3 regions of the Porphyrobacter sp. ULC335 genome follow, and region 1 is predicted to be linked to each of the others. Evidence: predicted binding sites of a transcription regulator. Region 1 holds the regulator's gene; each other region holds the start of a gene.
What was found. The regulator LexA, encoded in region 1, represses DNA repair genes until DNA is damaged. The targets are predictions, from matches to a motif close to GTTCCNCNCTTGTTCT.
Positions count from the first base shown of each region.

Region 2: the regulator LexA is predicted to act here: its motif matches at 8,357-8,372, upstream of KVF90_RS08710 (deoxyguanosinetriphosphate triphosphohydrolase).
Region 3: the regulator LexA is predicted to act here: its motif matches at 7,876-7,891, upstream of KVF90_RS04050 (ribonucleoside-diphosphate reductase subunit alpha).

Region 1 is NZ_CP078091.1:2,537,172-2,547,509, forward strand. Features, by position in the region: gene trpD (anthranilate phosphoribosyltransferase) at 1-265, shown strand, start outside; gene trpC (indole-3-glycerol phosphate synthase TrpC) at 353-1,147, shown strand; gene moaC (cyclic pyranopterin monophosphate synthase MoaC) at 1,151-1,624, shown strand; gene KVF90_RS12120 (molybdopterin molybdotransferase MoeA) at 1,621-2,817, shown strand; gene lexA (transcriptional repressor LexA) at 3,018-3,707, shown strand; gene KVF90_RS12130 (ComEC/Rec2 family competence protein) at 3,931-6,174, opposite strand; gene gltX (glutamate--tRNA ligase) at 6,253-7,689, shown strand; gene KVF90_RS12140 (citrate synthase) at 7,761-9,047, shown strand; gene KVF90_RS12145 (hypothetical protein) at 9,179-9,373, shown strand; gene KVF90_RS12150 (sensor histidine kinase) at 9,401-10,338, opposite strand, start outside.
Region 2 is NZ_CP078091.1:1,825,606-1,835,943, forward strand. Features, by position in the region: gene KVF90_RS08660 (hypothetical protein) at 234-356, shown strand; gene KVF90_RS08665 (NAD(P) transhydrogenase subunit alpha) at 369-1,490, shown strand; gene KVF90_RS08670 (PH domain-containing protein) at 1,495-1,860, shown strand; gene KVF90_RS08675 (proton-translocating transhydrogenase family protein) at 1,870-2,151, shown strand; gene KVF90_RS08680 (NAD(P)(+) transhydrogenase (Re/Si-specific) subunit beta) at 2,155-3,699, shown strand; gene KVF90_RS08685 (hypothetical protein) at 3,699-4,040, shown strand; gene KVF90_RS08690 (parallel beta-helix domain-containing protein) at 4,130-5,071, shown strand; gene KVF90_RS17385 (hypothetical protein) at 5,130-5,327, shown strand; gene KVF90_RS08695 (SO2930 family diheme c-type cytochrome) at 5,324-6,340, shown strand; gene KVF90_RS08700 (alpha/beta hydrolase) at 6,337-7,320, shown strand; gene KVF90_RS08705 (aspartate/glutamate racemase family protein) at 7,412-8,116, shown strand; gene KVF90_RS08710 (deoxyguanosinetriphosphate triphosphohydrolase) at 8,415-9,578, shown strand; gene KVF90_RS08715 (NAD(P)H-binding protein) at 9,586-10,293, shown strand; gene KVF90_RS08720 (ABA4-like family protein) at 10,290-10,338, shown strand, end outside.
Region 3 is NZ_CP078091.1:823,679-834,016, reverse strand. Features, by position in the region: gene argB (acetylglutamate kinase) at 1-664, opposite strand, end outside; gene KVF90_RS04085 (hypothetical protein) at 832-1,002, shown strand; gene KVF90_RS04080 (YdcH family protein) at 1,027-1,278, opposite strand; gene KVF90_RS04075 (DUF1294 domain-containing protein) at 1,587-1,919, opposite strand; gene KVF90_RS04070 (thermonuclease family protein) at 2,022-2,729, shown strand; gene KVF90_RS04065 (DGQHR domain-containing protein) at 2,992-4,110, opposite strand; gene KVF90_RS04060 (ribonucleotide-diphosphate reductase subunit beta) at 4,381-5,427, opposite strand; gene KVF90_RS04055 (hypothetical protein) at 5,495-5,680, opposite strand; gene KVF90_RS04050 (ribonucleoside-diphosphate reductase subunit alpha) at 5,763-7,826, opposite strand; gene KVF90_RS04045 (hypothetical protein) at 8,502-9,119, opposite strand; gene KVF90_RS04040 (AMP-binding protein) at 9,269-10,338, opposite strand, start outside.

The DNA of each region.
Region 1 (10,338 bases):
AGACGCGAGCGCAGCAGGCCTGCCCCATGCGCCGATCGAAGCGATCCGGGGCGATGATGCCAAGCATAACGCCGCCGCCCTGAAAGCGCTGCTGATGGGCACACCCGGCCCCTACCGCGATGCCGTGTTGTTCAACGCGGCCGGCGCGCTGACGGTCGCGGGGCGCGGTAGCGACTGGCGCGAACGCGCAGCGATGGCGGCCGAGGCACTGGACAGCGGGGCTGCGCTGGCGTTGCTCGAAAAGTGGATCGCTTTGGCGAAGTAACCCCTCCCCGTCCGTGTCGAGTGCAGTCGAGATACCCTGCAATGGCCTCTCGACTTCGCTCGAGGCGAACGGCAAAGGCATGAGACAATGAACAAGCTCGAAGAAATCTGCGCCACCAAGCGCGATGAAGTCGCCGCCCGCAAGCTCGCGGTCAGCGTCGCGCAGCTGGCGGAAGCCGCCCGCCTGCAATCGGCCCCGCGCGGGTTCGAAGCGGCCCTGCGCGCCCGCGCCGCCAGCGGCTATGCGCTGATCGCCGAGATCAAGAAGGCGAGCCCCTCCAAAGGCCTGATCCGCGCCGACTTCCGCCCCGCAGAACATGCCGCCGCCTACGAAGCGGGCGGCGCTGCCTGCCTCTCGGTGCTGACCGATGCGCCCTATTTCCAGGGCCATGAGGATTACCTCGTCGAGGCGCGGACCGCCTGCGCGCTGCCGGTGCTGCGCAAGGACTTCATGGTCGATCCGTGGCAGTGCCTCGAAGCGCGCGCCCTCGGGGCCGACGCGATCCTGATCATCGTCGCCGCGCTGGAGGACAGCGCGATGGCCGAGATCGAAGCCGCCGCGCGCGAGCATGACATGGACGTTCTCGTCGAAGTCCATGACGAGGCCGAGATGGAGCGTGCCGCGCGCGTCCTCAAATCGCGTCTCATCGGGGTCAACAACCGCGATCTGAAGACCTTCACCACCAGTCTCGCCACCACGGAACGCCTCGCCCCGCTTGCGCCCGAAGGCACGCTGCTGGTTGGCGAGAGCGGGATCAACACCCATGCCGATATCCAGCTGCTCGAAGCGGCCGGCGTGCGCACCTTCCTCGTCGGCGAAAGCCTGATGCGCGCTGACGATATTGCGAGTGCCACGCGAGCCCTGCTGGGCTCAGAAGCGTAGAGCATGACCAAACTCACCCACCTTGATAGCGACGGCACCGCGCATATGGTCGACGTCGGCGGCAAGCCCGCCACCGCCCGCCGCGCGGTGGCATCGGGGCGGATCGCCATGTCGGCAGAGGCGCTGGAAGCCATCCGCGCTGGCAATGCGCCCAAGGGCGACGTGCTCGGCACCGCGCGGATCGCCGGGATCATGGCGGCCAAGCGCACGGGCGAGTTGATCCCGCTATGCCATCCACTCGCACTCGACGCGGTGAATATCGACTTCGCTTACGAAGCAGACGCCATCCGCGCCACCGCCACCGCCTCGCTCACCGGCAAGACGGGCGTGGAAATGGAAGCGATGACAGCGGTTTCGGTCGCACTCCTTACAATCTATGACATGGCTAAAGCCATCGACAAGGGCATGGTGATCGGCGAAGTCCGCCTGATCGCCAAAAGCGGCGGCAAGTCCGGCGACTGGAAAGCGCCCGCTTGAACGCGCCGCTCGGCCTGGAGGAAGCTCAAGCCCGCCTGTTGGCGCTCGCTCCGCAGCCCCCTTCCTGTGTGCTTGGCCTCTCGACGTTTGCCGAACGGCGTTTCTTGGCCAAGGACGTTACCGCCCTTCGCACCCAACCCGCCGCCGATCTGTCCGCAATGGACGGTTATGCGATAACGTCAGGCGCCGGTCCTTGGCAGCGTGTGGGCGAAAGCCGTGCGGGCGCGCCCTACCCCGCCGAACTCGCCGCAGGCCAATGCGTGCGAATTTCGACGGGCGCGATCGTTCCAGAGGGTGCGGTCAGCGTGCTGCTTCAGGAAGATGCCCGCGTCGAAGACAACCTCGTGACTGCGACCGAACTTCCGCCGCCGGGCAAGCACATTCGCAAGGCCGGCTTCGATTTCCGCGATGGCGACACGGTGCTGACAAAAGGCACCGCCTACTCGCCTGCAGTGCTAGCGCTCGCGGCCTCGGCCGGACACGGGGTGCTGTCGTGGCGCTTGCCCCCCGGGGTCGCCGTACTCGACAGCGGCGATGAATTGGTCGCGCCCGGCAAGCCCTGCGGCCCGCACCAGACCCCGGCGAGCAACGGTGTGATGCTGGCCGCGATGCTCTCCCCCTATGTCGGCTTCGTCGACCCCTTAGGCCCGGTGGCCGATGATCGCGCCGCGCTCGCCGCCGCCCTCAAGCGCGCCGAGGACAGCCACATCCTCATCACCTCCGGCGGGGCATCGGTGGGCGATCATGATCTCATCCAGCAGGCGCTCAAGGACTGGGGTGCGAAAATCGACTTCTGGCGGGTAGCGATCAAGCCGGGCAAGCCGCTGATGGTCGCGACGCGGGAGGATGCGTTGGGCAGGCAGGTGATCCTTGGCCTACCCGGCAATCCGGTGTCGAGCTTCGTCACCGCCTTCCTGTTTGCCCTGCCGCTGGTGCGCGCCAGCATGGGCGATCCTGACCCGCTCCCGCGCGCGGTCACGATGCTGGCGGGCGAAGACCTGCCCGCCATCGGCCCACGCCGCGAATTCCTGCGCGCAATGAGCGATGGAGAAAGCGTGCGACTGGCCGGATCGCAGGATTCCTCGGCGCTCTCCGCCCTTGCCGCCGCCGATTGCCTGATCGACCGGCCCGCCCACGCCCCGCCAGTCGCGGCGGGCGAGCCGGTGCGGGTGTTCCGCCTCCAAAATGGCTGAATTGCGAGGGTTTGGCGCGCGGCGCGCTTGACACCCTTTCGCGGGTTGCCTAATTGTTCCTTGTTCGTTCACCTTAATGGCGGAACGGGCGTGCATGCAAAGCACCTTGCCCTCATCCGGGCGGGTGCCTCTTGGAGCACATCTGGGACTGGCGCCGGGCCGATGGGCCGGGCGTGAATGCGACCAAGGGAGATTTATCCATGCTGACGGCCAAGCAGCACGAGTTGATCCGTTTCATCCAGCAAAGGCTGGAAGAAACCGGCATCTCGCCGAGTTTCGAGGAAATGAAGGAAGCGCTCGACCTCAAGAGCAAGTCGGGCGTGCACCGGCTGATTTCCGCGCTGGAAGAACGCGGGTTCCTGCGCCGCCTGCCCAACCGCGCGCGCGCGCTTGAAGTGATCCGCCAGCCCGGCGACACGACCCCTGCGCGCAGCAATGCTGCGGGCGGCAATGTGGTGCCGATGGTTCCGCCTGCTCCGCGTGTGGCCGAATCCGTTGCCGCGAATGATGTGATCGAACTGCCCTTGCACGGGCGGATCGCGGCGGGTGCGCCGATCGAGGCGCTGGAAGGCCAGTCGACCCTGCCGGTTCCGGCCGCGTTGCTCGGCCCGGGCGAGCATTATGCGCTCGAAGTGTCGGGCGACTCGATGGTCGAAGCGGGTATCTTCGATGGCGATTTCGCGCTGGTGCGGCGGACCAACACCGCGCGCGATGGCGAGATCGTGGTCGCGCTGGTGCGCGGCGAGGAAGCGACGCTGAAGTATCTGCGCAAGGAAGGCGGCCAGATCCGGCTCGATCCGGCCAACGCGGCCTATGATCCGCAGTTCTATCGCCCCGACGAGGTCGAGGTGCAGGGCAAGCTGGCTGGCCTGCTGCGCCGCTATCACTGAGGCAATCGGGGCCGGAGGGCGTAGCGCGCGGGGGCGGTAATGCTCGCTTTGGCGTGAAACATCGCTCTCCGGCCTGATTGCTGTTCTATTTCAGACTGTTGGCTTAATGCTGGTGCCGATCCAGCCCCGATTTCAGGGGTTCCAGACCCCGGTTAGACCCCCTTCAGACCCCTTCTAGCCCGGCTTAGACCCCCCTAAGCGCCGGTTTGGCCCGATGGGTGTGTCACTCCTTCACACCGCACCACCAGCCATGCGAGCCCTGACCCTCGGCAACGGTGGTAATCCGCTCGCTGGCAAGATTGATCGACAAGCCTCCGGACCGTTCGAGGAAGCGTCGGTCGGCCTTGAGCCAGCGCGGGCGGCAGGAACGGGGAAGAAACCGCTCCGAAACAACGATGTCGGCGTCGGCACAGGCGGCGGCCAGGGAGCGCTCCTCGACCTGGTCACGCCCACGGCCCAGCAGCAGCACCCAGTCCCGCCCGCCCCGCTGGAGGGTGAGGGTGCAAAAGGCCGAAGAACACCGCGCCCCCTTCCATTCGGCGAGCGGCACCGGCTCTGCCGCAACGCCCGCAAGCTCCATCAAATTGTCGCGGGTGTAGGACGAACGCCCGTCACGCAGGGACAAAAGCCGCGGATTTCCGTCAGGCCCCGTCATCGTGATGCCGACCTGTTGCCCGTCGCCCGCCACCAGCAGATCAGGCACCGGTGTCGCCGCCGCCAGCAGGCCCGCCACCGCCACCGGGAGAAATCCGGCAAGCCGCACCCGCCCCTTCCACAGCGCCAGCCACAAGCCACCGCACGCGAACAGAGCGACTGCCAAGGTGCTGATTTGCGGCATCATTCGCACCGCCCCCGCCTGCCTGGCCGTGACATGCGCGATCCATAACAGCAGCGCCAGCGACTGTTCTACCAGCCACCAGAACGGCGCCCCCGCTCCCACAAGATCGGCCACCAGCGCCAGCGCGATCATCGGCATCGCAACAAACGTCACCAACGGGATCGCCACCACATTGGCGAAGGCGCCATACATCCCCGCACGGTGGAAGTGGAACAGCACGATCGGCATCAGCGCCAGTTCGATCACCACACCTGTCGCAAACAGCATGACCACCCGCCGCCCGGTGCGAGCCCACCACGGCTCCTCGCGCGGGGCGAGGAAGGCTTGCACCGGCGCGCTGTTGGCGAGAGCGATGATCGCCAGCACGGCGGCGAAACTCATCTGGAAGCTCGGGCCGACCGCGCTTTCGGGCCAGAGCAACAGCACGAAGCCCGCCGCCACCGCCACCATCCTGAGCGAGAGCGCATCGCGCCCCAAGGCCAGCGCGCCGAGCACCAGTAGGGCGGCAACACAGCTGCGGATCGTCGGAACCTCGGCGCCAGTCAGCAGCGTATAGCCCACTCCCGCCAGCGCCCCCGCCCCCGCAGCGACCACCGGCAAACGCACCCGCAACGCCAGAGCAGGCCACAGCGCCAGCAAGCGCAGCACGGCGAAATAGGCCGCAGCGATCACCGCGCTGACGTGCAAGCCGCTGATCGAGAGAAGGTGTGTCAGCCCCGAATCCCGCATCGCCGCCTCGTCGCTCTCGGCAATCCCTCCGCGATCCCCGCTGGCAAAAGCCGCAGCGATTGCTCCCGGAGAGCCCTCGACCTGTGACCGGACATGCTCGGCCAGCGAGCGTTGCAAACTGGCGAGACCGCGGCTTTCCGGCGCGGGGCTGGCCACCGTCAGCGTGCCGACCATCGTGCCGGTCGCGGCAAGCCCCTGAAACCACGCCGCGCGCGCGAAGTCGTAACTACCGGGCAACATCGGGCTGGCTGGCGGCATCAAGCGTGCCCGCAGCCGCACGATGGTACCCTCTGCAAGGCCTGCAGGCACTCCGCCCTCGCCCAGCGCTGCCGTGGGAACATTGACCCTGACCTTGCGCGCCGTGCCAGTCTCTGCGTCACGTACCGCCAGCGTCAGCCTTATCCGCTCGTCGGCGGGCTGGTCCTCGCGTTCGAGCACCCGCCCTTCGAGCAGCGTCACCGCCGGACGTGCGATTGGCTCGGCTCCAACGATCGCAGAGCGCGCCCAGACCACGCCCACCCCCAGCGCGAACACCAATCCGCAGGCGACGACGGCAAGCCGCAGATTGGCGCGCCGCTCGTCCGCCGCGCTGCCGGGCGGCCAAACCGCCAGCGCCCCCAGCGCCGCACCTACCCCGCCAACGATGGCTGCGCACCATTGCCACAGTTCGGGGAGCGCGAACCACGCCGTGATCCCGAGGGCGAACACAACCGCCAGCCACGGTGCGCGGTCGAAACCGGCCTCTCCCAGAAAGCGCTCCGCAGCGTCGAGCCAGCGCCCGCCACCGCCTGCGGTGCTGGACAAGACTCGCGGGGTTTGCCAAGGGCGCGGCGGCGGGTCTCCGGCGGCTTCGTGGCCGCCCGGATCCTCCCCCATCGGAATGATCGGTACATCGCGCATCGGCTTGCCCCCGGACCGGCTCGTCCCCAACGCAAGCCGCGAACCAAGCCGCTCAAAGTGAACAGGAAGTCAAAGCTCATGGCAAGCGAAAGCAGCAGCACAGCCGCAGCGCCGACCGCAGAAGTGGTGACCCGCTTCGCCCCCTCGCCGACCGGCTTTCTGCATATCGGCGGCGCGCGCACCGCGCTGTTCAACTGGCTCTACGCCCGCCACCACGGGGGGCGCACCCTGCTGCGCATCGAGGATACCGACCGCAAGCGCTCCACGCAGGAGGCGATTGACGCGATTATCGAAGGCCTCGACTGGATGGGGCTCGATTATGACGCGCCCCCGCTGTTCCAGTCCGACCGCGCAGAGCGCCATGCCGAAGTGGCGTTGCAGCTGCTGAAGGCGGGACAGGCCTACAAGTGCTTTGCCACCACCGAAGAACTCGAAGCCATGCGCGAGGAGCAGCGCGCCAACAAAAAGCCGCTGCGTTACGACGGGCGCTGGCGCGACCGCGATCCCGCCGAAGCGCCCGAGGGCGCGCCCTTCACCATCCGCCTCAAGACGCCGGAAACGGGCGAAACCACCATCCATGACCAGGTCCAGGGCGCGGTGACGGTGAAGAACGAGGAACTGGACGATTACATCATCCTGCGGGCGGACGGCACGCCGACCTATATGCTCGCGGTGGTGGTGGACGATCACGACATGGGCGTGACCCACGTGATCCGCGGCGACGACCACCTCAACAACGCCTTCCGCCAGCTGCCGATCATCCGCGCGATGAACGCTATCGAAGGCAACTGGCCGGATCCGGTCTATGCCCACATCCCGCTGATCCACGGATCGGACGGGGCGAAGCTGTCCAAGCGCCACGGCGCGCTGGGCGTAGAGGCCTACCGCGACGAATTCGGCATCCTGCCCGAAGCGCTGTTCAATTACCTGCTGCGTCTGGGCTGGGGCCACGGCGACCGCGAGGAAATCACCCGCGCCGAAGCGGTCGAACTGTTCGATCTTGCGGGAGTCGGCAAAAGCCCCTCGCGCTTCGACATGAAGAAGCTCGAAAACCTGAACGGACATTATCTGCGCGAGGCCGATGATGCGCGCCTTGCCGCGCTGATCGCCGCACGGATCGGCGAAACGGCCGATGTCGAGCTGCTTACGCAGGCCATGCCCGTGCTCAAGGTTCGCGCGAAGAACCTGGGCGAAGTGGCTGAGGGCGCAGCCTTCCTCTTCGCCAAACGACCGCTGACCATGACCGAGAAGGCGGCGCAGCTCCTCGAAGGCGATGCACGTTCGATTCTACGCAAGATTGAACAGCGCCTCAGGGCTGAAAACGACTGGACAAGCGAAGCGCTCGAAGCCACTACGAAGGCGCTTGCAGAGGAGCAGGGATTGGGTCTCGGCAAGCTGGCGCAGCCGATGCGCGCGGCGCTGACCGGGACGACCACATCACCCGGTATTTTCGACGTTCTGGTCCTGCTCGGACGAGACGAGGCACTCGCCCGGCTCGATGCGCAGGCCGCCTGAAACGGTGTGAACCGATTTTGGGCAAACCGGCCGGGGGGCCGGAATTGGGATTTTTGGACAGGAGACAGATCTTGGCAGACAAGACGGTGAAACTCGAAGTCGGAGGCAAGACCTTCGATTATTCCGTGCTCGAAGGCAGCACCGGCCCCGATGTCATCGACATCCGCAAGCTTTATGCGCAGACAGGCGCCTTCACTTTCGACCCCGGTTTCACCTCGACCGCAGCTTGCGAAAGCGCGCTGACCTATATCGACGGTGACGAAGGTGTGCTGCTGCACCGCGGTTATCCGATCGGTCAGTTGGCCGAGGATTCCAGCTTCATGGAAGTCAGCTACCTGCTCCTCAATGGCGAACTGCCGAGCAAGGAAGAGCTGGACGACTTCACCTACACCATCACCCGTCACACCATGCTGCACGAGCAGCTGATGACATTCTACCGCGGCTTCCGGCGTGACGCGCACCCGATGGCGATCATGTGCGGCGTGGTCGGCGCGCTGTCGGCGTTCTACCACGACAGCACCGACATTTCCGATCCCACGCACCGCACGATCAGTTCGCACCGGCTGATCGCCAAGATGCCGACGATCGCGGCGATGGCTTACAAGTATTCGGTGGGCCAGCCCTTCGTCTATCCGGACAACTCGCTGAGCTACACCGGCAACTTCCTGCGCATGACCTTCGGCGTGCCGGCAGAACCCTACATCGTGAACCCGGTTGTGGAGCGTGCGCTGGACCGGATCTTCATCCTTCACGCCGATCACGAACAGAACGCCTCGACCTCGACCGTGCGTCTCGCAGGGTCTTCGGGCGCGAACCCGTTTGCCTGCATCGCGGCGGGCATCGCCTGCCTGTGGGGCCCGGCGCATGGCGGCGCCAACGAAGCGGCGCTCAACATGCTCAAGGAAATCGGCACGCCGGACCGCATCCCGCACTATATCGAGCGCGCCAAGGACAAGAACGATCCGTTCCGCCTGATGGGCTTCGGTCACCGCGTCTACAAGAACTACGATCCGCGCGCGACGGTGATGCAGAAGACCGTGCGCGAAGTGTTCGATGCACTCAAGGTCACCGATCCGCTGTTCGAAACCGCCCTGCGGCTCGAAGAAATCGCGCTGAACGATCCCTACTTCATCGAAAAGAAGCTGTTCCCCAACGTCGACTTCTACTCGGGGATCATCCTTTCGGCGATCGGCTTCCCGACCACGATGTTCACGGCGCTCTTCGCGCTGGCCCGCACCGTCGGCTGGGTGGCGCAGTGGAACGAAATGATCAGCGATCCCGGCCAGAAGATCGGGCGTCCGCGCCAGCTCTACACCGGGCCGACAGAGCGCGATTACGTGCCACTCGGCAAGCGCTGATCGTTGCGCGGGCGCGGTCTTTCGCTTGTGGCCGGTTTCTCAAGAGAAACCGGATGGCTGCGCCAGCTCTACACCGGGCCGACAGAGCGCGACTACGTGCAGCTCGGCAAGCGCTGAGAAGCTAACCGACCATGTTGATGCTCAGGGTGACAGGAATATTTCTTGTCGTCCTGGGCATCATCTGGACATTGCAGGGTCTCGGCGTTCTGACGTGGCCCACGGGCAGCTTCATGCTTGGTGAACGGGACTGGGCGGTGCGCGGAATTGGCACCGCTGCTGCTGGAGCAGTGCTGCTGGGGCTTCTGGAATGGCGTCGCCGCCACTGATACGCGGCGTCAGGAACGCTCGCGCCTTCAGGCGGCAGGCAGTTCAAGCCGGAACTGCGCCCCGCCGCCCGGTGCAGCCTCGACGGTCAGGGTTCCCTCCATCGCCTCAGCGAGACAGCGCGAGATATAGAGGCCGAGGCCCGACCCCTTGTCCTTGCCGCCGTCGCTGTCGCGGCCAAGCCGTTCGAACTTTTCGAAAATCCGCTCCGCCTGTTCGGGTGTCACGCCGGGGCCTTCGTCGGCTACCGTCACGGCAACCCGGCCCTCGCCAGAGGACTGCGCATTGATCGTCACCGTGCTCGCCGCCGGGGCATAGGCAATCGCATTGCCGATGAGGTTGATCAGGATCTGGAGCACCCGCCGGAATTCGGCCGTGGCGACTGCTTCCCCCTGCTCTCCCTCAACCACCAGCACCGTGTCGCGGTTCTGCGCACGCACGCCGAGGATGCCCGCTGCCCTCACCGCTGCATCGGTAAGGTCGACCGGTTCGCGCGCGGTGGCAAAGCCGGGGGTTTCGACCACTTCAAGATCAGCCAGATCATCCAGCATCGCGGCGAGGTGCTGCCCTGCGCTGGCGATGGTGCCGGCATATTCGCTGTATTCATCGCGCAATGGGCCGGCGAGGCGGGCGCGCATGGTCTCTGCATTGGCGATGATACGGGCAACCGGCTGCCGCAGCACGGGTGTCAGCGCGGTTCCGACCAGGCGGGTGGGCGAGGTATCGGGTGTACCCGCGTCATCGGTGGCGGAGAGCGCTTCCTCGGTCAGTGGCTCCTCGGCGATCAGCAACAGCTCGAAGCCTTGTGGATTGTGCGGGTCCGTCCCCAGCGGGATCAGCCGCGCCCGCCAGTTCCGCGCGGAACCGGCAAAGCGGCAGGCCGCCCCGTCGAGCAGCCGCCAATGCAGCGGCTGGTGATGGGTGATCCCCGTAAGATCGACCAACTCGCTCCACACCGTGCCGGGCG
Region 2 (10,338 bases), 710 kb from region 1:
CCTGTGCATAGGGTGGGGAGGTAAAAACGTGATTAAGACTGTGCCGCGGCGGGACACCGAGCCGAAGGTACAGACTCGGGGGAAAGGCTTCGGCCTCTCACTAAAGGTGACTTGAGATAGCGTGCTTGCTTCGATACGGGAGCGGCATGGGCCACGTGCCCGGAACTTTCGACAACCATTCGGCAACCAATCGCGCATCAGCGCGTTCGGGTGCTCAAGGGGAATAAGAAATCATGACTGTTCACGACATGGAAAAGGCCACGGCCACCTACAGCGGGTTCATGGCTACGCTCAAATGGGCCGTGCCGGTTATCGCGGTGATTACCCTCGCCGTCGTCGCTGCGATCGCCAGCTAAGCCGGCGCCCTAGTGAAAATCGCCATCCTGAAAGAGCGCGCCTCGGGCGAGACGCGCGTCGCCGCCACGCCGGAAACGGTGAAGAAGTTTGCTGCTCTCGGCTGCGCGGTCGCGGTGGAGGCGGGGGCCGGGGTGATCGCTTCGATCACCGATGAAGCCTATGCCGAAGCCGGGGCGACCGTGGCCGACGCCAGTGCGACGGTGAAGGATGCCGATATCGTTCTCGGCATTCAGGCACCGGATCTGGCCATGCTGGGGGGCGCCAAGCCCGGTGCATGGGTGGCGGCGCTGTTCGATCCCTTTGCGGCGCGTGAGCGGGTCGATGCCTATGCTGCGGCGGGATACGAGGCGCTCAGCATGGAGTTCATGCCGCGCATCACCCGCGCGCAGTCGATGGACGTGCTGTCCTCGCAGTCGAACCTCGCCGGTTACAAAGCGGTGCTGGCAGCGGCGGATGTGTATGGCCGCGCCTTCCCGATGATGATGACGGCGGCGGGCACGGTGCAGGCCGCGCGCGCCTTCATCATGGGCGTGGGCGTTGCGGGCTTGCAGGCGATTGCCACCGCGCGGCGCCTTGGTGCGCAGGTCTCCGCGACCGACGTGCGCTCGGCCACCAAGGAACAGATCCAGTCGCTCGGCGCCAAGCCGATCTTCGTCGAGAATGTCGCGGGGATCGAGGGCGAGGGCTCGGGCGGCTATGCCACCGAAATGAGCGAGGAATACCAGAAGGCGCAGGCCGAACTGGTATCCAGCCACATCGCCAAGCAGGATATCGTCATCACCACGGCGCTGATCCCGGGCCGCGCCGCGCCGCGCCTGATCACCGACGCGCAGATCGCGACGATGAAGCCGGGCAGCGTGATCTTCGATCTTGCGGTAGCGCAGGGCGGCAATGTCGAGGGCTCGAAGGCGGACGAGGTCGTGGTCAAGCACGGTGTCAACATCATCGGCTTCTCGAACACGCCCGCGCACCTTCCCGCCGACGCCTCGGCTCTGTTCGCGCGCAACCACTACAATTTCCTCAGCGCCTTCTGGGACAAGGAAGCGGGCAAGCCCGTGCTCGACGAGGAAATCGGCAACGCCATCCGGCTGACGCAGGGCGGCAAAGTGGTCAACGAGAGGCTGCTCGGTTAAGCCGATGGGCCTGATCAACGCCACGGTCTGGGACGTCGAGGACGCCGCGTCAGATCTCTCCTATGCGCTGGCGCAAGGAGAGGCGGTGCGCTTCGCTTTCAAGCTGGTGCGCGATTCGATCCTTTTCACTGATCGCCGCATCCTGATGATCGACATTCAGGGGCTGACGGGATCGAAGAAGCGGTTCCTGACGATCCCCTATCGCGCGATCACCACCTTTACGCTGGAAAGCGCGGGCCACTTCGATCTTGATACCGAACTCACGCTGACCGTTTCGGGCAGTGCGCCGATTGCGTTCAATGTTAGCCGCGGCGCGGATGTGCCGGGATTGGTGACGCTACTCACCGAATATCTTGCGCCGGGGAAATAGGGGCGATCCATGGACTTCATTTCAATTCTCAGCATCTTCGTACTGGCCTGCTTCGTGGGCTATTACGTCGTCTGGTCGGTGACCCCGGCGCTCCACACTCCGCTGATGGCGGTGACCAATGCGATCTCTTCGGTGATCATCGTCGGTGCGCTGATCGCTTCGGCCGAGGCGGCTAGCCCGATTGCCCGATATCTCGGTCTTTTCGGAGTGGTGTTGGCGAGCATCAATATCTTCGGCGGGTTTGCGGTGACGCAGCGCATGCTCGCAATGTACAAGAAGAAGGAGAAGTAAGAGATGGACTTCTCCCTGCTTTCCGCAGCCGCATCGGGCGAAGGCGGCACGCCTGCCTGGGCGATGCTCGCTTACCTCGTTGCGGGTGTGTTTTTCATTCTGGCGCTACGGGGGCTTTCGAGCCCAGCGACCAGTCAGGCGGGCAACCGTTACGGCATCTTTGGCATGATCCTGGCGGTAGGGACCACGCTGGTTACGCATGTGCCAATGGCCATAATTCCGACAACGGCTGATGACTTTACAGCACCGGTAGAACGAGTTGTTGATTATTGGACCATCGCGCAGATACTAGCTGCGATCGCTATCGGTGCAGTAATCGGCGTCACAACCGCCCGCCGCATCGCTATGACTGCGATGCCCGAACTCGTCGCAGGTTTTCACTCGCTGGTTGGTCTGGCCGCCGTGGTGGTCGGCCTTGGCGCGTGGCTTGACCCGCAATCATTTGGGATTCTCGATCCGCAATCTTTCGGGGGCGCGGAGGGGGCGGGGCAGATCCTTGCGGTCAGCCGGATCGAACTTGGCCTCGGCATTGCCATCGGCGCGATCACTTTCTCGGGCTCGGTCATCGCTTTCCTCAAGCTTTCGGGCCGGATGAGCGGTTCGCCGATCATGCTGCCGGGGCGGCATGTCATCAACCTCGGCACACTCGCCGCGATCCTCGGTCTGATCGGGCTTTACACTGTCTCGCCGCAGGGCGGGGCGGGTGAGGGCTGGATGATCCTTGCGGTCGCGGTGCTGGCCTTCATCATCGGCTTCCTGCTGATCATCCCGATCGGCGGGGCGGACATGCCCGTGGTCGTTTCGATGCTGAACAGCTACTCGGGCTGGGCCGCCGCGGCGATGGGCTTCACGCTCGGCAATTCGGCGATGATCATCACCGGGGCGCTGGTCGGCTCCTCCGGCGCGATTCTCAGCTACATCATGTGCCGGGCGATGAACCGCAGCTTCATCTCGGTGATCGCAGGCGGCTTCGGCGCAGCGCCTGAAGCTGGCGGAGCCGGCGGTGCGCGCGAACAACGTCCCTACAAGCAGGGCAGCGCGGAAGACGCCGCCTATATGCTCGAACAGGCCGAGAAGGTCATCATCATCCCCGGTTACGGGATGGCGGTGGCCCAGGCCCAGCACGCGCTGCGCGAGATGGGTGACAAGCTCAAGGAAAAGGGCGTGGAGGTGAAGTATGCCATCCACCCCGTCGCAGGGCGCATGCCGGGCCACATGAACGTGCTGCTGGCCGAGGCATCGGTGCCTTACGATGAGGTCTTCGAGCTGGAGGACATCAACTCCGAGTTCGCGCAGTGCGACGTTGCCTTTATCATCGGCGCCAACGACGTGGTGAACCCCGCGGCCAAGACCGACAAGTCCTCACCCATCTATGGGATGCCGGTGTTCGATGTCGACAAGGCCAAGCAGGTGTTCTTCATCAAGCGTTCGATGGGCGGCGTCGGCTATGCCGGGGTCGATAACGACGTCTTCTACATGAACCAGACCGTCATGCTGCTGGCCGACGCCAAGAAGATGGTCGAGGAAATCGTCAAGTCGCTCGACTGATGAAGAAGCTCATTATCTGCCTTCTGCTGATCATCCTGCTGGGGGCGGGGGCGGTATTCACCGGCCTCGCCAACCCGCTGATCGAATGGCAGGTGAAGAGCGCCCTTACGCAATCCGGCATCGGTGAAAAGCGCGCCGGATGCATGGCCGAACGCATGGTGGACCGGCTGACCGTTCCTCAGCTTTGGAAGCTGCGACAGGGCATGGCACCGCAGGCGGGCGAGCCCGAGGAAGGCTACGGCCTCGGCGAACTCGTCAAGCGCCTGCGCCGCGTCGATGATGGCGAGGCGGTCGCCGTGCTAACCACCTCCGCGGGGCTGTGCGCGATCGGCATCGGCTGACGTTTTTGCCCGCCTACCGCTGCGCTGCTTGAGGCGCTTGCTTTTGCTCCCCCGCATGCGTCACACTGCGCATGGAGAGGGAGAATATCATGAACCGACTGGCTCTAGCCGCCGCATTGCTCGCAACTGCCGCGCCGCTCGCCGCAGAGACCCACCGTGTCGCACCGGGCGAGGGCGCAGGCGAGCGCTTGCAGGAAGCACTGATCCTTGCCGTGCCCGGTGATGTGGTGGAACTGGGCGAAGGACGGTTCACGCTCACCGACGGGCTCAGCCTCGATGTTGACGGCGTTACTGTCCGCGGCGCGGGGATGGACAAGACCATCCTCGATTTCACCGGCCAGCAGGGTGCGGGCGAAGGGTTGCTCGTCACGTCCGATAACGTCACCCTGCATGGCTTCGCGATCGAGAACCCCAAGGGTGACGGGATCAAGTCCAAGGGCGCGGACATGATCGTCTACAACTCGATCCGCGTCGAATGGACTGGCGGGCCCAAGCCGACCAACGGGGCCTACGGCATCTACCCGGTCGAAAGCACGGGCGTGCTGGTGACCCGCTCGAAGGTGGTGGGCGCGTCGGACGCAGGCATCTACGTCGGCCAGAGTCGCGACATTACGGTGCGGGGCAACCTCGTCGAATACAACGTCGCCGGGATCGAGATCGAGAACAGCCGCAACGCGCTGGTGACCGAGAATATCGCCACCCATAACACCGGCGGTCTGCTGGTGTTCGACCTGCCCGGCCTGCCGGTCATGGGGGGCGGCAATGTGATCATGCGGCATAATGTGGTGAAGGATAACGACACCCCCAATTTCGCGCCCCCGGGCAATATCGTCGCCTCCGTGCGGCGCGGCACGGGCGTGCTGGTGATGGCCAATGATGGCGTGCTGATCGAGGAGAACGCCTTCGAGGGCAACGCCACGGCGCATGTCATGGTGATCGCCTATACCCAGCCCTTCGATGATGCGCGTTACAATCCCTACGCCCGTAACGTGATCGTCGGCCCCAACGCCTTCGGGCGCGGGGGGGGATGATCCGCAGCTTGATGGCAAGGAGGCGCTGCTCGAAGCCTTCGGCGGCGCGCTGCCGCCGGTGCTGTGGGACGGAATTGTCGAGGACGGCAATGGCCTGCGCATTGCCGAGGGGGTGACCGGCTGGACGCTCAACCTGTCGAAGCCCGGCCAGAGCCTAGCTGAAGCCCGGCCCGGTCCGCTGACCCTGACTCCGCTTGAGTCCTGGGAATTCCCCGAGGTAGGCGCGCCTGCGGAACTGGAAGCGCGGCTGAAGTGAGGCGCGGTGCGGGCCTCCTCGCGCTCGCTTGCGCCACGCTCGGCGGCGCGCTGGCACAGGCGACGGTGCTCGAACCCGCGCCGGTCAACGACGCCGCGATCACCAGCGCGGCCTTCCCCAAGAACCTGAGCGAATACGCCTTCTTTCAGGACGGGCGCGGGCTTGATCCGGCGGCACGGGTGTATCCCTATGCTCTCAACACCCCGCTTTGGTCGGACGGGGCAGACAAGCTGCGCTTCATCTATTTGCCCGAAGGCACGAAACTGGTCGCTGACGGAGAGGGCTTGCTTAAGTTCCCCGTGGGTGCGGCGATCATCAAGACCTTCGCTTTCGGTGAGGGCGAGGAGCGCCGCCTGATCGAGACCCGCGTGCTGCTTCACCGCGCTGATGGTTGGGTGGCGCTGCCTTATCGGTGGAATGCCGAGCAGACCGAAGCGACGCTGGCGCTGGCAGGCGGCCGGGTCGAACTTACGACGCCTGCGGGGGAAGCGATTTCCTATGCCATCCCGAACAAGAACCAGTGCAAGTCCTGCCACGGCAAGGATGGCCAGGTGATCCCCATCGGCCCGAAAGCCCGTAATCTTTCGGTCAAATGGATGGGAGACATGTTCAAGGCGGGCAATCTTGACCACCTGCCACCGGGCGGCGCGACGATGCCGGTGTGGGCGGGCTATACCGCCAACAGCCCCGCCGCGCCCTTCGCCCGCGCCTATCTCGATGTGAACTGCGCCCATTGCCACCAGCCCGGGGGCGGCGCGTCCAATTCCGGCCTTGATCTGCGTTGGGAGCAGCATGATCCGCAAGCCTACGGCATCGGCAAGCGCCCGGTCGCGGCGGGGCGCGGTGCGGGCGAATATGATTTCTCGATCGTCGCCGGACACCCGGACGAATCGATCCTGCTCTACCGGATGAACAGCGCCGAACCCGGTATCGCCATGCCCGAACTCGGTAAGTCGAGTATCGACAAGGACGGCGTGGCGGTGGTGCGGCGCTGGATTGCGGAGATGAAATGATGAAATGGGTCTGGCGCGGATTGCTTGCGCTTCTGGCGGTGCTGGTGATCGCTTTCCTCGTCTTCCGCACGCCGGACACGGACGCTGGAGAAATGCGCGCCAAGTATGGCGGGCCGCCATCGCAGTTTGTGACGATCGGTGACGGGGTGACCGTGCACCTTCGTGACGAGGGGCCGAAGGATGCGCCTGCAATAATCCTGCTCCACGGATCGAATGCCGATCTGCACACGTGGGAGCAGTGGGTGCAGACTCTCAAGACGAAGTACCGCGTGATCCGTTTCGACCAGGTCGGTCATGGTCTCACCGGTCCTGATCCCAAGGACGATTACAGCCGCGACAATTATGTCGCCGATATTCTCGAGGTGGCCGACACGCTTGACCTGAAGCAGTTCGTCCTCGGCGGCAATTCGATGGGCGGCAAGCACGCGCTCGCCTTTGCCGCGGCGCACCCCGAACGCCTAACCGGCCTTGTGCTGGTCGACGGCAGCGGCGGGCCGATGCTGAAGCTGGACAACAAGAAAGACGATGACAGCGGCAATATCGGCTTCACCATCGCCCGGATGCCGGGGGTCAACTTGCTGGTCGAACAGATCACCCCGCGCAGCCTGATTGCGCAGAGCCTTGAGCAATCGGTTTCGGTGAAATCTGTGGCGAGTGAGGCCGCTGTCGACCGCTACTGGGAACTGCTCCGCTATCCCGGCAACCGCCGCGCGACGCTGAAGCGCTTTGGCTATCCCTATGACCCGCTGTCCGAAGCACAGATCGCCGCTGTGGCAACGCCGACGTTGATCCTGTGGGGCGAGGAAGACCGGATCATTCCGGTCGAAGCCGGACAATGGCTCGCCAATGTGCTGCCCAACAACCGGCTGGTGACCTACCCCAAAATCGGCCATCTGCCCCACGAAGAGGCGGCAGCGCAGACCCTTGCCGATCTGGAACCGTGGCTCGTGCAGCACGCCTCGCCGCCAAAATCCGAGTAAGTCGCCGCCGCGCAGCTTGATCTCTGGACGCGCGGCGCGGTTGCGCCTTAGAGTTGTTCGCACTTGCACACTGAATCGAAGGGGCACCCGTTTGCGTAAACTCGGGATCATCGGCGGCATGAGCTGGGTGTCGACCGCGACCTATTATGATCGCATCAACCGCATCGTCCAGAAACGCGCCGCACCGATGGCGAGCGCCCCGCTGCTGATCGAAAGCCTCGATTTCTGCCAGCTTTATGCCTTGGTGGAAGAGCGTGACTGGCAGCGTGCGGCCAGCGTTCTGATTGATAGCGCCCGGCGGCTTGAAGGGGCAGGGGCCGAAGGCCTGATCATCGGCGCCAATTCGATGCACCGTCTTCATGACGATGTCGCCGCATCGGTGAACATTCCGATCCTGCATATCGCGGAATATGTCGGGCTCGCCATGAAGCGCGCCGGCAAGACCAGTGCCGCACTGCTCGGCACCCGCAATGTCATGACCGAAAGTTTCTACCGCAAGCGTCTGGTCGCCCATGGCATCGATCTGCTGCCGCCCAACCTTGCCTATGTCGAGATGCTCGACCGGATCATCTATGACGAGCTGATGGTTGGCAAAGTCACGCGTGAGGCGGAGCGGACGCTGAAGACAATTATCACCAACACCGCTCAGGAAGGGGCCGAGGCAGTGGTGCTGGCCTGCACCGAGCTTGATCTGGTGGTGGACGTTGATGCCAACGTTCTTCCGATCTTCGACAGCACACGCATTCATTGCGAGGCCGCTGCGGACTGGATTCTTGAGCAGGAAGTCGTGAATTAGCCCTCCTCTCGTCCGCTCGGGCGGGCGTCTTGCCGCATTGCAGCATTGCACGGGGTGCAACAGACGATCTTTGCACCTATCTCGCCCGCGGATTTTGTCACGGAAACGATAAAGGCATAATCCGGGTCTTCGGGTCGCACCGACAGGCCCTTGGGGCCGCCTTCCTCCCCCCCAATCACCGGAGGGCGGCCCCATAATTTCCTCAGCCGATCCTGATGCTATCCTGCCGAATTATGTGGTGTTCCCGACCCGTTCCGGTTGAGAAGCGCGGCCTGCTCGCCTAATCGCCGGAACCGTGATGAACCGCGCCATCTATGCTGCTGATCCTGAGGCCCACGGGCCGCGTGAGTTCGGCGGTGCCTCCGGGGGCGAACGCCGCGGCCCGCGTAGCGCCTTCCAGCGTGACCGTGACCGGATCGTCCATTCGATGAGTTTCCGGAGGCTGAAATCAAAAACGCAGGTGTTCATTGCACCTGACGGCGATCATTATCGCACCAGGCTCACCCACAGTCTCGAAGTTGCGCAGATCGGCCGGGTGATCGCCCGCGCACTCGCGCTCGATGAGGATCTGACCGAGGCGCTTTGCCTCGCGCATGATCTGGGCCATCCCCCATTCGGCCACGCGGGGGAGGCTGCACTTTCAGACGCGATGGATCGGCATGGCGGCTTTGATCACAATGCGCAGGCGCTGCGTACGGTGATGCGGATCGAGTGCCCCTATCCGGAATATGACGGCCTCAACCTCACATGGGATCTGCTCGAAGGCCTCGCCAAGCACAATGGCCCGGTCACCGCGCCGAATTGGGCGCTGGCCGAACTTGATCATGCTTTCCCGTTGATGCTTGGCACATGGCCATCGCTCGAGGCGCAGGTGGCGGCGGTGGCCGATGACATCGCCTACGACAACCACGACATCGACGATGGCTTGCGTGCGGGGTTTCTCCAGCTTGACGATCTTCTCACGCTCGATTTCCTCGCAGACCAGTGGCGGACGGTCGAAAAACGCTTTCCCCATGCCCCGCGTGAGCGTCTGCTGCGCGAAATGATACGCGACCAGATCGGGATGATGGTGAACGACGTGATCGACCACACTTCGGCGCAGGTTAAAGGCCTGCGTTCGGTCAGTGATGTGCGTGAAGCAGGGCGGCAACTCGCGGGCTTCTCGCCAGCGATGGCCGCGCAGGAGCGGCGGCTGAAGGCCTTCATGTACGAACGCCTCTATTACCACGCCGAACAGGTCTCGGCAGCCGAGCGTGCGCGTGATGTGGTCGCTCGGCTGTTCGCTGCCTACGCGCAGGACGCCCGCCTGATGCCCGCCGACTGGCAGGCGCGCCTGCCCGATCGCGAACCGCACCGCGCGCGGGTGATCGCTGATTTCATCGCTGGGATGAGCGACCGGTTTGCCATGCAGTCAGTAAGCCAGATCTACGGCGAGCGGCCGTCGGGGCTGATCAATGTATGAGCCGCGGGTGAGCGGACCTGTGCGTATCGCGCTGGTCGGGGCGACCGGGCTCGTGGGACGTCGGGTGATCGAGATTGCCAGCGCGGGCGATGATGTCCGCATCCTCGGCATTGCCCGGCGCGAGGCACCGCTGCCGCCCGCTGCGCGGATGGAAATGTTCGTGTCTGAACCGGACAAGTGGGGCGATGTGCTCGATGCGGTGCGCCCGCGGGCGCTGATTTGCGCATTGGGCACAACCTGGAAGAAGGCAGGGCGCGACGAAGCGGCGTTCCGGGCGGTAGACCATGATCTGGTGCTCGCCACCGCAGAGGCCGCCAAGCGGGCCGGTGTTCCCAATATGGTGATGGTCAGTGCTGCGGGTGCCGACGCCCGGTCCAAAAGCTTCTACATGCGTGTGAAGGGCGAGACCGAGGACGCGCTGTCACGGATCGGCTTCAAGCGCCTGGACATCCTGCACCCCGGCTTGCTGCGCGGTGAGCGTCAGGGCGATTTGCGCTTTGCAGAGCGCGCCGCGCTGATCGCCGCACCGCTGATCGATCCGCTGCTGACGGGTTCGTGGGAACGCTATCGCTCGATCGACGCAGGGCTGGTGGCCGAGGCCGCGCTCGGCCTTGCGCTACGCCGGGCAGGCGGGCGCTTCACCCACGACAACGAGGCGATGCGGCGCGCTGCACGCGAATGGCGCCGCGTTGGCGAGACCGGAGATGCGGCATGAGCTGGGCATTCATTTTCAGTGCGGTGAATATGCTGGCACTGGTCG
Region 3 (10,338 bases), 1.7 Mb from region 1:
GCGCCGCCGCAATCGCGCCCGCCATGGTATCGGCGTTGATGTTGTAGGTCGCCCCGTCCTCGCCCGGCGCAATCGGCGCGATCACCGGGATCATCCCGGCGGCGACCATCGTGTCGATCACCGTGGTATCGACCATCGCCGGTTCGCCGACGAAGCCCAGGTCCACGACCTGTTCGATATTGCTGTCAGGATCACGCGTGGTGCGGCTGACCTTGCGCGCGGTGACCAGCCCGCCGTCCTTGCCCGAGATGCCGATCGCCTTGCCGCCGGCTGCCGCCAGCCAGCCGACCAGTTCCTTGTTGATCGCGCCTGAAAGCACCATCTCCGCGATCTTGGCGGTTGCTTCATCGGTGACGCGCAATCCGTCGACGAAGGTGCTCTCCACCCCCAACCGCTTGAGCATCTGGCCGATCTGCGGGCCGCCGCCATGCACCACCACCGGGTTGATGCCGACCGCCTTCAGCAGCACGATATCCTCGGCAAAATCGCGCGCTGCCTCGGGGTCGCCCATCGCGTGGCCGCCGTATTTCACCACGAAGGTGCGGCCCGCATAGCGCTGGAAATAGGGCAGCGCCTCGATCAGCACTTCGGCCTTCGAGAGATCGGGCGTTTCGGCCCCCGAACGGGGTGCGTCATGGAATTGCTTGTCAGTCACCGGCGTCATGTCCCGTGCGCGCACATCGCGCTGTCGGGCGGCGCCCTAGCGGCTTGCAGGCGCGGGGCCAAGCGGCTTGGTGGGGTGGAGAAAGACCAAACTAGGCATTTCACTCACTTGATGATATTCATCCAAAAAAAAGAGGTCGCTATTTACCTTCTCCATCAGAGGTGATCATGGCCGAGAATGACAGCACTACCCCTGCCGAAGAAGCCGGCAGCGGAGGACGGCGGCAGGGGGACCGGCGCAAGGCGCAGGTGCCTTTTGACGGGCCGGATCGCCGCAAGGGCGACCGCCGTTCAGGCGCGGACCGCCGCACCACACCCCGCAAAGACACCGAGATCTGAGGCCCGCCCCCCAAGGCCGCCCCGTCATTCTGCCTGGGCGTTTTCCAGCATGGCTGCGATTTCGTCGAGCAGGTGCAGCCGCTCTTTCTTGAGCGCTTCGAGCCGTTCGTCGCTGGCCGCTTCGATCTCGGTTTCGATGCGGTGGATGGTGCGGTTCACCTCGTGATGCCGCTCGGCCAGCCGGGCGAAATGCGCGTCGGTCAATTTGAGCTGGTGGAGCGCGGCGGTATCTTCGGGGAAGGTATCGGCGAGTTCGTGCGGGGTATGTGCGGACATCGGAGTCTCCTTGTTCGATGTCCCCTGCCTAGACCCCTGCGCGCCATCCGCATTTGATCGCGGTCAAATCCGCCGCGCCGGGCTGGAGGGGGTCTGGCGCGGGCTGGAGGGGGTCTAACAGGGGTCTAAGGGGGGCCTGAATTTCCCGCCAATCGCGCCATCACTCTGTAATCGCTCGCCTTTCATGCCGGATGACATGGTTGCGGCGAAAATCGGGGCGTGTCACCGCTTTGCACCCCGCAGACTTAGCGCCGGAGGGGCCGCGTAGGAAAGCGCGTGCCCCCCCCGCACACGCGCGCCGTGCGGGCTCACCAGAAATAGACCGCCAGTCCCGCCGCTGCCGCCAGTTGCAGCGCGGCAATCGCGTGGAGCTGCCCGCAGAACGGCTGCTTGCGCGTCTTGTGCCGGAACAGCGCGCGGCCCGCATAGGCCCCCACCGTCCCGCCAAAGAACGCAAGCCGCAGCAGCGTCGATTCCGAGACCCGCCACGCCCCTTGCGCCGCCCGCGCCTTGTCGATTCCGAAGGCCGCAAAGGCGAACAGGTTCATCGCCAGCAGCGCCGCCGCGATGTTGAACGGCGTCACCAGCGCCTTGACGGCGGCGATGGTCGACGGATCGGTGACGAGTGCGTGCGGGTCCATGGGGGCGGGTATAGGAAACAAAGGGTTGCAGAAGGGTTGAGCGGGCTTTCCGCGCGCACCGCGTTAGCGCGATGTTGAGAATTGGCGCGGCATTCTGCGTTGATGGGCAAGATCATCCGCTTCCGCAATCCGCGCCAGCCGTCCCGCTGGACCAAGGCGGATGCCTATGCCTCGCGCCGCAAGCGGGCGTGGTTTGCGCAGCGCTTTGCCCGGCAACCGGCGAAGGCTTCGGGGCGGTGGTTTGCCGCGCTGATGGTGATCCTGCCGCTTTCGGCCTTCACCGCGGTGCTGCTGATGCCGGTTTCGGGCGGGCCGGAGGAAGCCGCGGCATCAGGCGCGCGGCCTAGCGCTGCTGATCTGGCCTTGAACAGCGCCGCCAGTCTTGATGCTGCGCAGCCGCGGATCGTTGCCGGAGCGCGGCCGGGCGGAGTGGCCGCAGCCAGCGGCGGCGACCGCGAGAGCGCGCGTTTCAGCCTGTGTTCGGGGCCGGTGCGGGTCACCTGCGTCGTCGATGGCGACACCATCTGGTATCGGGGCGAGAAAATCCGCATCGCCGATCTCGACACGCCCGAGGTCAGCAACCCCGGCTGCGCCAACGAAGCGATGATGGGCCGCCGCGCCACGCAGCGGCTGGTGACGCTGCTGAACGCGGGGCCGTTCTCCCTCAAACCCAATCCCGAGGGGCGCAGCCGGGACAAATACGGCCGCACCCTGAAACTGGTCACCCGCGGCGGCGCAAGCCTTGGCGAAGTGCTGGTGCGCGAGGGGCTGGCCGAGCAATGGGGCGGCGTGCGACGGGCGTGGTGTTAGGGGCCTAACCTGCCCGTCATCCCGGCGCAGGCCGGGACTCAGAGCGGCTGAGAGCGAACGTCAGGGAAAGAAAACTGGGCCCCGGCCTACGCCGGGGTGACGAGATTGGGGAGCGACCTGTCCCCCGTCCCGGGCCTGACCCGGGATCCCGCTGTTCTTTCATCGGCGCGGAAGAGAGCGGGGCCCCGGGTCCCCGGCCTGCGCCGGGGCAGGCAAGCCCGGGGAGACGGGATTTTGGGGGCGGAAATGTTGAGCGCAACCCTCATTCGAGTTCTAGATCAGGCAGGCCGTTCAGCAACTTAGAAATTAGGACACGCTTCCCTGCTGATGACGAGTAGCTTCCTGCGGCACCGCCTTTAGGTGCAGTGAGCCAGAAATCGGCTCCCTTGACGAATTCTGCGTCCTTGTTTTCACCATCAAGGTGATCAAACATCGGCTGCAAGAGTTCTGCATAGTTGTCATCTTCAAGGAGCGAGCCGCCGTTCGATCGCACTAGCTCAGCAATTTCCGGAAGGATCTCATGCATTGCCCACACACCAATACCCTTCATTAAGGTGTATTTTTGACTTTCTTTAAATGGTTCGGGCATCGCCGACCGAATTCCTCTCCAGTAGCTTTCGAGGATTTGAAATTTCCTATCTCTCCCTACATTTTTCAGAAGGGGGTAATTCAGGAATTTTCTCAATGAAGTGACAAATGAGGCGCTTGGTATCGTAGTTATACCACGATCTTCGTTTGCTAGCCGGATCCGATTTCGCCAGATATCGGAACTGTCTGCCATCATCTCGGTAATTGCTTGAGCCTCGACTTTCCAATCTTGACCTGATTCAATTAAACCCGTCATGACTTTCCCGTCATGCTCAGCGCGTTGCTTAAGAAGGTCGTAAGCCAAATCAGTTTTCACTGATTTAGCAGTAGAATTCACGATGTAGAATTGCTCAAGCTCTTGACCTTCGTCAGCGCCAAGCATCATGACGAATTGAATCTTGAAATCCCCGTATCTTTGGGGATCCTCGGCCATAAGCCCGCGGAAAGCAGCCAACCGATGCTGCCCGTCAACAACAGAAAGCGTGCCACTATAAGCGTTAAGGTCGAATGTGCTGCAATCGCCATCTGTGCGCTCTTCCAACGCGGCACGCCATGAATCGTGGCGCGCATTCAAAAGAACTGCCGTCGGGATGTCTACCCGCCCACGTCGAATTTCCATCATCAGCTTTAAGATGCGGCCTTGAGCTGGTTTTCGCTGATAGCCTTGCTTGGTTCGCGCATCACGCCAAGGCGTGAAGAGGCGTTCATGAAGATGCTTGTAACGCACGGAGCCAACGATAGTCTTCACTCCTGAAGACAAAACTTGGCCCATGATGACTGGAATCTCGGCCAATGGGGTTTCCTTCCGCGGCGCACTGAATTAAGACCCCAGTGTCACTGCTGCACCCATCGCCGGTTTTGGACACCAGCGAAGCTCCTCGGATTAGCAGCGACAACTTCAACTTCGGTTTGGACCCAAAGAAGATGGGGAGATGGCGCAGGTCCATCTCCCCTCTATTTAGCTGAATTTTAGCTTTATGTCTGCCCAGCTGAGGGTGGCTGGCGCTAGAAATGCACGGTCTATCGTATTTTCAATAGATCTGCATTTCAGATCCGGATTCTCCTACTCCGCAGCCTCAGCCCCAAACAGCCCGGCCTCGGCCACAACGCCGTCATCCTCGTTCACGGCCTTGGCCTTCTGGCGCTTGTCGAACGACGACCACACGGTGTTCCAGTCGCCGCGCGTTGCGCCCTTCGAATATTCGGTCGCGCGGGTTTCGAAGAAGTTGGCGTGTTCGACGCCGTTGAGCAGCGGGGCGAGCCAGGGGAGCGGGTGCTCCTCGATCATGTAGATTTCCTGCAGGCCGAGCTGCTTCAGGCGCCAGTCGGCGATGTAGCGGATGTAACGCTTGATCTCCTTGGCGCTCATGCCGTTGATCGGGCCCATTTCGAAGGCGAGGTCGATGAAGTTGTCTTCCAGACGCACGGTCTTCTGGCAGATGTCGATCAGGTCTTCCTTCACAGCCTTGGTGAGGCATTGGCGTTCCTCGCAGAAGGTGTGGAACAGCTTGATGATGCCTTCGCAGTGCAGGCTTTCGTCACGCACCGACCAGCTGACGATCTGGCCCATGCCCTTCATCTTGTTGAAGCGCGGGAAGTTCATCAGCATGGCGAAGCTGGCGAACAGCTGCAGCCCTTCGGTGAAGCCGCCGAACACGGCGAGGGTGCGGGCGATATCTTCATCGCTGTCCACGCCGAAGGTCTGGAGGAAATCGTGCTTGTCCTTCATTTCCTCGTATTCGAGGAAGGCGGAGTATTCGCTTTCGGGCATGCCGATGGTGTCGAGCAGGTGCGAATACGCCGCGATGTGCACCGTCTCCATGTTGGAGAAGGCGGCAAGCATCATCTTCACTTCGGTCGGCTTGAACACCCGGCCGTAGTTTTCGTGATAGCAGTTCTGCACCTCGACATCGGCCTGGGTGAAGAAGCGGAAGATCTGGGTGAGCAGGTTGCGCTCGTTCTCGGTGATCTTCTGCGCCCAGTCGCGGCAATCCTCGCCCAGCGGCACTTCTTCGGGCATCCAGTGGATCTGCTGCTGGCGCTTCCAGAAGTCATAGGCCCAGGGGTACTGGAAGGGCTTGTAGGTGTTGCGGGCTTCGAGAAGCGACATGGGCGGATACTCCTAAGGCAAAAGGTATAGCAGATACGGAAGCGCGGGGCGCTTGGATTCAGCGAAATCAGGGCGCGTAGGCGATGACGACGTAGAGGCAGAAGGGCACAAGCATCGATACCATCGCGATGTGGATCATCGCGGCGTTGCGGGCGTGGCCTTCGACATTGCGCTTGAGTTCGCGCACCGAGTTGAAGGCGAAAACGGCGCTGACGATCAGCCCGAACAGCCCCATGGCAAACGGCAGGTTCATTCTATTTGTCCCCCTTGGTGGCAGCTGCCGCGGGTGCTGCGGGGGCGGGGTCCGGCCCCGCCCGCGCGCCCGCTGGCGCCGCTTACTGGCAGCTCAGGCATTCCTCGTAATCGGTCTCGGCGCTGAGCTCGATCTTGGCGAGTTCGGAGGTGTTGTCCGCCTCCACCCCGCCGACGAAGCCGGCGCGCTGCACGGACTTGGACCGCAGGTAATACAGCGACTTGATGCCGCGCTCCCACGCCTGATAGTGGAGCATCATCAGGTCCCACTTGTCGACATCGGCCGGGATGAACAGGTTCAGCGACTGGGCCTGATCGATGTAGGGCGTGCGGTCGGCCGCGAATTCGAGCAGCCAGCGCTGGTCGATCTCGAAGCTGGTCTTGAAGGTCGCCTTCTCTTCCACGGTGAGGAAGTCGAGGTGCTGCACCGAACCGCCCCGCTCGAGGATCGAGTTCCAGACATTGGTCGAGTTCTTCGACTTCTTGTCGAGCACCTTTTCCAGGTACGGGTTCTTGACGATGAAGCTGCCCGACAGGGTCTTGTGGGTGTAGATGTTGGCCGGGATCGGCTCGATACAGGCCGAGGTGCCGCCGCAGATGATGCTGATCGACGCGGTCGGCGCGATCGCCATCTTGCAGCTGAACCGCTCCATCGCGCCCATGTCGGCCGCGTCGGGGCAGGGCCCGCGTTCCTGCGCCAGCAGCATCGAAGCCTCGCACGCCTTGGCGTGGATGTGCTTGAACATCTGGAGGTTCAGCGCCTTGGCCATCGCGCTTTCGAAGGCGACGTTCTTCTGCTGGAGGTACGAGTGGAAGCCCATCACCCCGAGGCCGACCGAACGCTCGCGCGAGGCCGAGTACTTGGCGCGGGCCATCTCGTCCGGCGCGCGGTCGATATAGTCCTGCAGGACGTTGTCGAGGAAGCGCATCACGTCCTCGATGAACTGCTTGTCGCCCTTCCACTCTTCCCAGGTTTCGAGGTTGAGCGAGGACAGGCAGCACACCGCCGTGCGGTCATTGCCGAGGTGGTCAATGCCGGTCGGCAGGGTGATCTCCGAGCACAGGTTCGAGGTCGAAACCTTGAGGCCCAGATCGCGGTGATGCTTGGGCATCATGCGGTTCACGGTGTCGTTGAAGACGATATAGGGCTCACCGGTCGCGAGGCGGGTCTCGACCAGCTTCTGGAACAGCGAGCGCGCGTCGACCGTCTGCCGCACCGATCCATCGCGCGGGCTGCGCAGCTGGAACTCGGCGCCTTCACGCACTGCATGCATGAATTCGTCGGTGATCAGCACGCCGTGGTGCAGGTTCAGCGCCTTGCGGTTGAAATCGCCCGAGGGCTTCCGGATTTCGAGGAACTCCTCGATTTCCGGGTGGCTGATATCGAGATAGCAGGCCGCCGAACCACGCCGCAGCGAGCCCTGCGAAATCGCCAGCGTCAGCGAATCCATCACGCGCACGAAGGGAATGATCCCGCTGGTCTTGCCGTTCAGGCCCACCGGCTCGCCAATGCCGCGGACATTGCCCCAATAGGTGCCGATCCCGCCGCCCTTGGACGCCAGCCACACGTTTTCATTCCACGTGCCGACGATCCCTTCGAGGCTGTCCTCGACCGAGTTGAGGTAGCACGAGATCGGCAGGCCGCGATTGGTGCCGCCGTTCGACAGCACCGGCGTGGCCGGCATGAACCACAGGTTCGAGATGTAGCCATACAGGCGCTGGGCGTGATCCTGATCGTCGGCATAGGCATCGGCCACACGGGCGAAGAGATCCTGATAGGTCTCGCCGGGCAGCAGGTAACGGTCGGTCAGCGTGTCCTTGCCGAAATCGGTCAGGCGCGCATCGCGGCTGTTATCGGTGACAACGGTGAAGCGGCGGTCGTTGACCTTCTTGCTGTCCACTGCGGCAGCCTTGGCCACTTCGGCCATGGCGCCGGCCAGCGCTTCGCCCGCCTTGGCGGCGATCAGCACATCGGATCCGGCATCGGTCTTGTTCATTGTCACAGCCTTTTCGTTCTTGGAGGGCATTTCATCCCCCGCAGGCGCGGCGGCATTGGTGCCCGCATCCAGCTCGCCCGGAATCGCTTCATTGGTCACATCGGTGTTCACCGCATCATTGGGCACGTTGTCGCTCGCCTTGAAATCCATTGTCAGCCCCATTTGTCCCCCGAATCGGGCCCATGGCACAAGAGGCCATGTTCCGATTCTGTTCTATACAGTTTGGTCCACAGACTTGCCAACAGCTTGCCCCCTGTTTGGACGTGCTGGCAGGTCGATCAGTCCCATTCGCGGCGCGCCTTGGATCCCCGGGCCAGAGCGAATCTCCCTCCGCATGCCCTCTGCGGGGCGGCGGGAGATTTACCAAGGGTTGGGGGTCCGATTTGCGCCGAACCACTAGATGATGAATCACCTAGGGACTCACGTCAACGGGCGATTAAGCACCTAGTTACCATTCCGAGGGGCCGGAGAGCCCGCCAAAACCCCGCGACGCGTGGAGCAAGCTTGAGTCGCGCGGCCCGCAACCCCCAAACTGAATCTGTGAAGAAAAATATGGTGATTGAATCATTCGAATCCACCCGTGAATCTTTTGCACGGGCCGGGGTTCGAATGTTGCGTGGATAGCCGCTGCGCAATGCGCCTTTGGGGCATGCGCGCATCTGCCGGCCGTTGTTCGGGGCAACGGCTGCTGATCTGGCGCCAGCGCTACCGTCGCCCCATGCGAAGCACAGGGCGACGATCAGGCGGATGTCACATCCTGCCCAACCGAATCATTGCCGCGCGAATCTGAAACATCCCGCGCGCTTCGCGCTTGATCGCCGCGCGTCAGGCCATCGAGACATTTTCCAGGTGGAACTGGAACGGCGTCGCATCTGGACCAGCGCCGCCGCCGGTCATGACAATATCTGCCGAGGCAATGCCGAGCAGGCTGATTTCTGTGTTCACGCTCGAGACGATCGCCGAACTCATGTTCGCTCCCTCGTCAACCTCCGAGGCGACGCCGATCCAGATGGTTGGCGTGAATTGGAACACCGCCTTCATCCCCGGCGCAATCGAAGTCTTTTGCGCAAAGAGACTCCCCGACTTGTAGATATTGGCGCTGATGCTCCCCTTCATCAGACCATTGACCACCTCGATCTCATCGGGCGCGGAGCTCGCTCCGGTCAGGGCCAGATGGTCCCCGGATGCTGTATTCTGTGCCGTGAACTGCTGTCCGGGCTCGGCTTTCAATCTGGGCGAGAAGTTGCCCCAGCTATCGCCCATCGCAACTTGTGAATCGGTGGAATAGACGAAGGGATGGTTTTCTCCCTGACCGCAGAAGCGAATGACCTTCCATGCGACCGCGAATTCTTGCATATCCGTTGCGGTATTCTTCGCAAAAATCACGATTTCACTGTTGTTCGTGTCATTTGAATGATTAATGAAATTCAGCTTGATATTCATTTTCGCGCTCCCCTTTTTCGATCCATCATACCGTAATCAATCGAGAAAACAGGATTCAAGAAAAGCGGGATTCACGCAAGAAGAATTATTTCCGGATTCTTGGCCAAGTGATTTTGGCGATTGTCGAACGGGCGCTCGCGCTTGGCGCTTCAGCCCGCCTCCGCCTCCGCAATGGCCTGCGCGGTCTTGTAATCAGGCTTGCCGTTGTTGAGCCTGAGCGACTGGCCGGTCAGCACGTAGAGGCGCGGGATCTTGTAGCCTGCCAGCCCCGCGCGGGCGTGGGTGTCCAGCGCGGCCTCCAGCCCCTCTGACGCGCCCTCCGGCTGCACCACGGCCACCACCTTGCGGCCAAAGCGCGCATCGGGAAGGCTGACGACGCGCACGTCCTTCACAGCGGGATGATCCAGCAGCACCGCCTCGACCTCCTCGGGGAAGACCTTCTCGCCGCCGGTGTTGATGCACATATTGTCGCGGCCGATGAATTCGAGCGTGCCGTCCGCCGACCAGCGCGCGCGGTCGCCGGTCATCAGCCAGCGCTGGCCGCCGATCACGGGGAAGGTCTGCGCGTTCTTTTCGTCCTCGCCGAGATAGCCGAGCGGTAGCGGCCCGGTGCGCGCGACAATGCCGACGCCGTCGCTGCCGGGGCGGATTTCGTTGAAATGCTCGTCGAACAGCTTGGTCTCGCGCCCGGGCAAGGGCTGGAACTTGCCCCCGCCGCTCGATCCCGCCGCAGTGGTGATGACGATCCCGGTGCCCGAGCTTTCCGAGGAGCCGAGTGCGTCGATGATCATCAGCGAAGGGTGATGGGCGATAAGCCGCTGTTTGAGCACTGGCGATAACACTGCGCCTGACGAGGTGATGCTCCTGAGGCTCGCCAATGCCTCCGCCCCATCCCCGCGCGCATCCAGCCTGTCGGCGAGTGGCAGGGCAAAGGCATCGCCGACGATAAAGATACCGCGCGCGCCAATGCGCTTCACTTCATCCAGCGCCAGATCGGCGTCGAATTTCGGCCCCGGCAGCAGCGCCAGCGTGCCGCCTTTCAGGAGATGGATCACTGCGGTGAACTGCCCCGCGCCGTGCATCAGCGGGCTGAGCAGCAGCATCGGCGAATTGCTGGCGGGGTGATCGGGGCCGATGGCGGCGGCCTGCGCCACTTGCTCGTCGAGGCTGGAAACGATCAGCGGCGGCGTGCCCGGCGGGCGCTGCCACAGCCCGATAT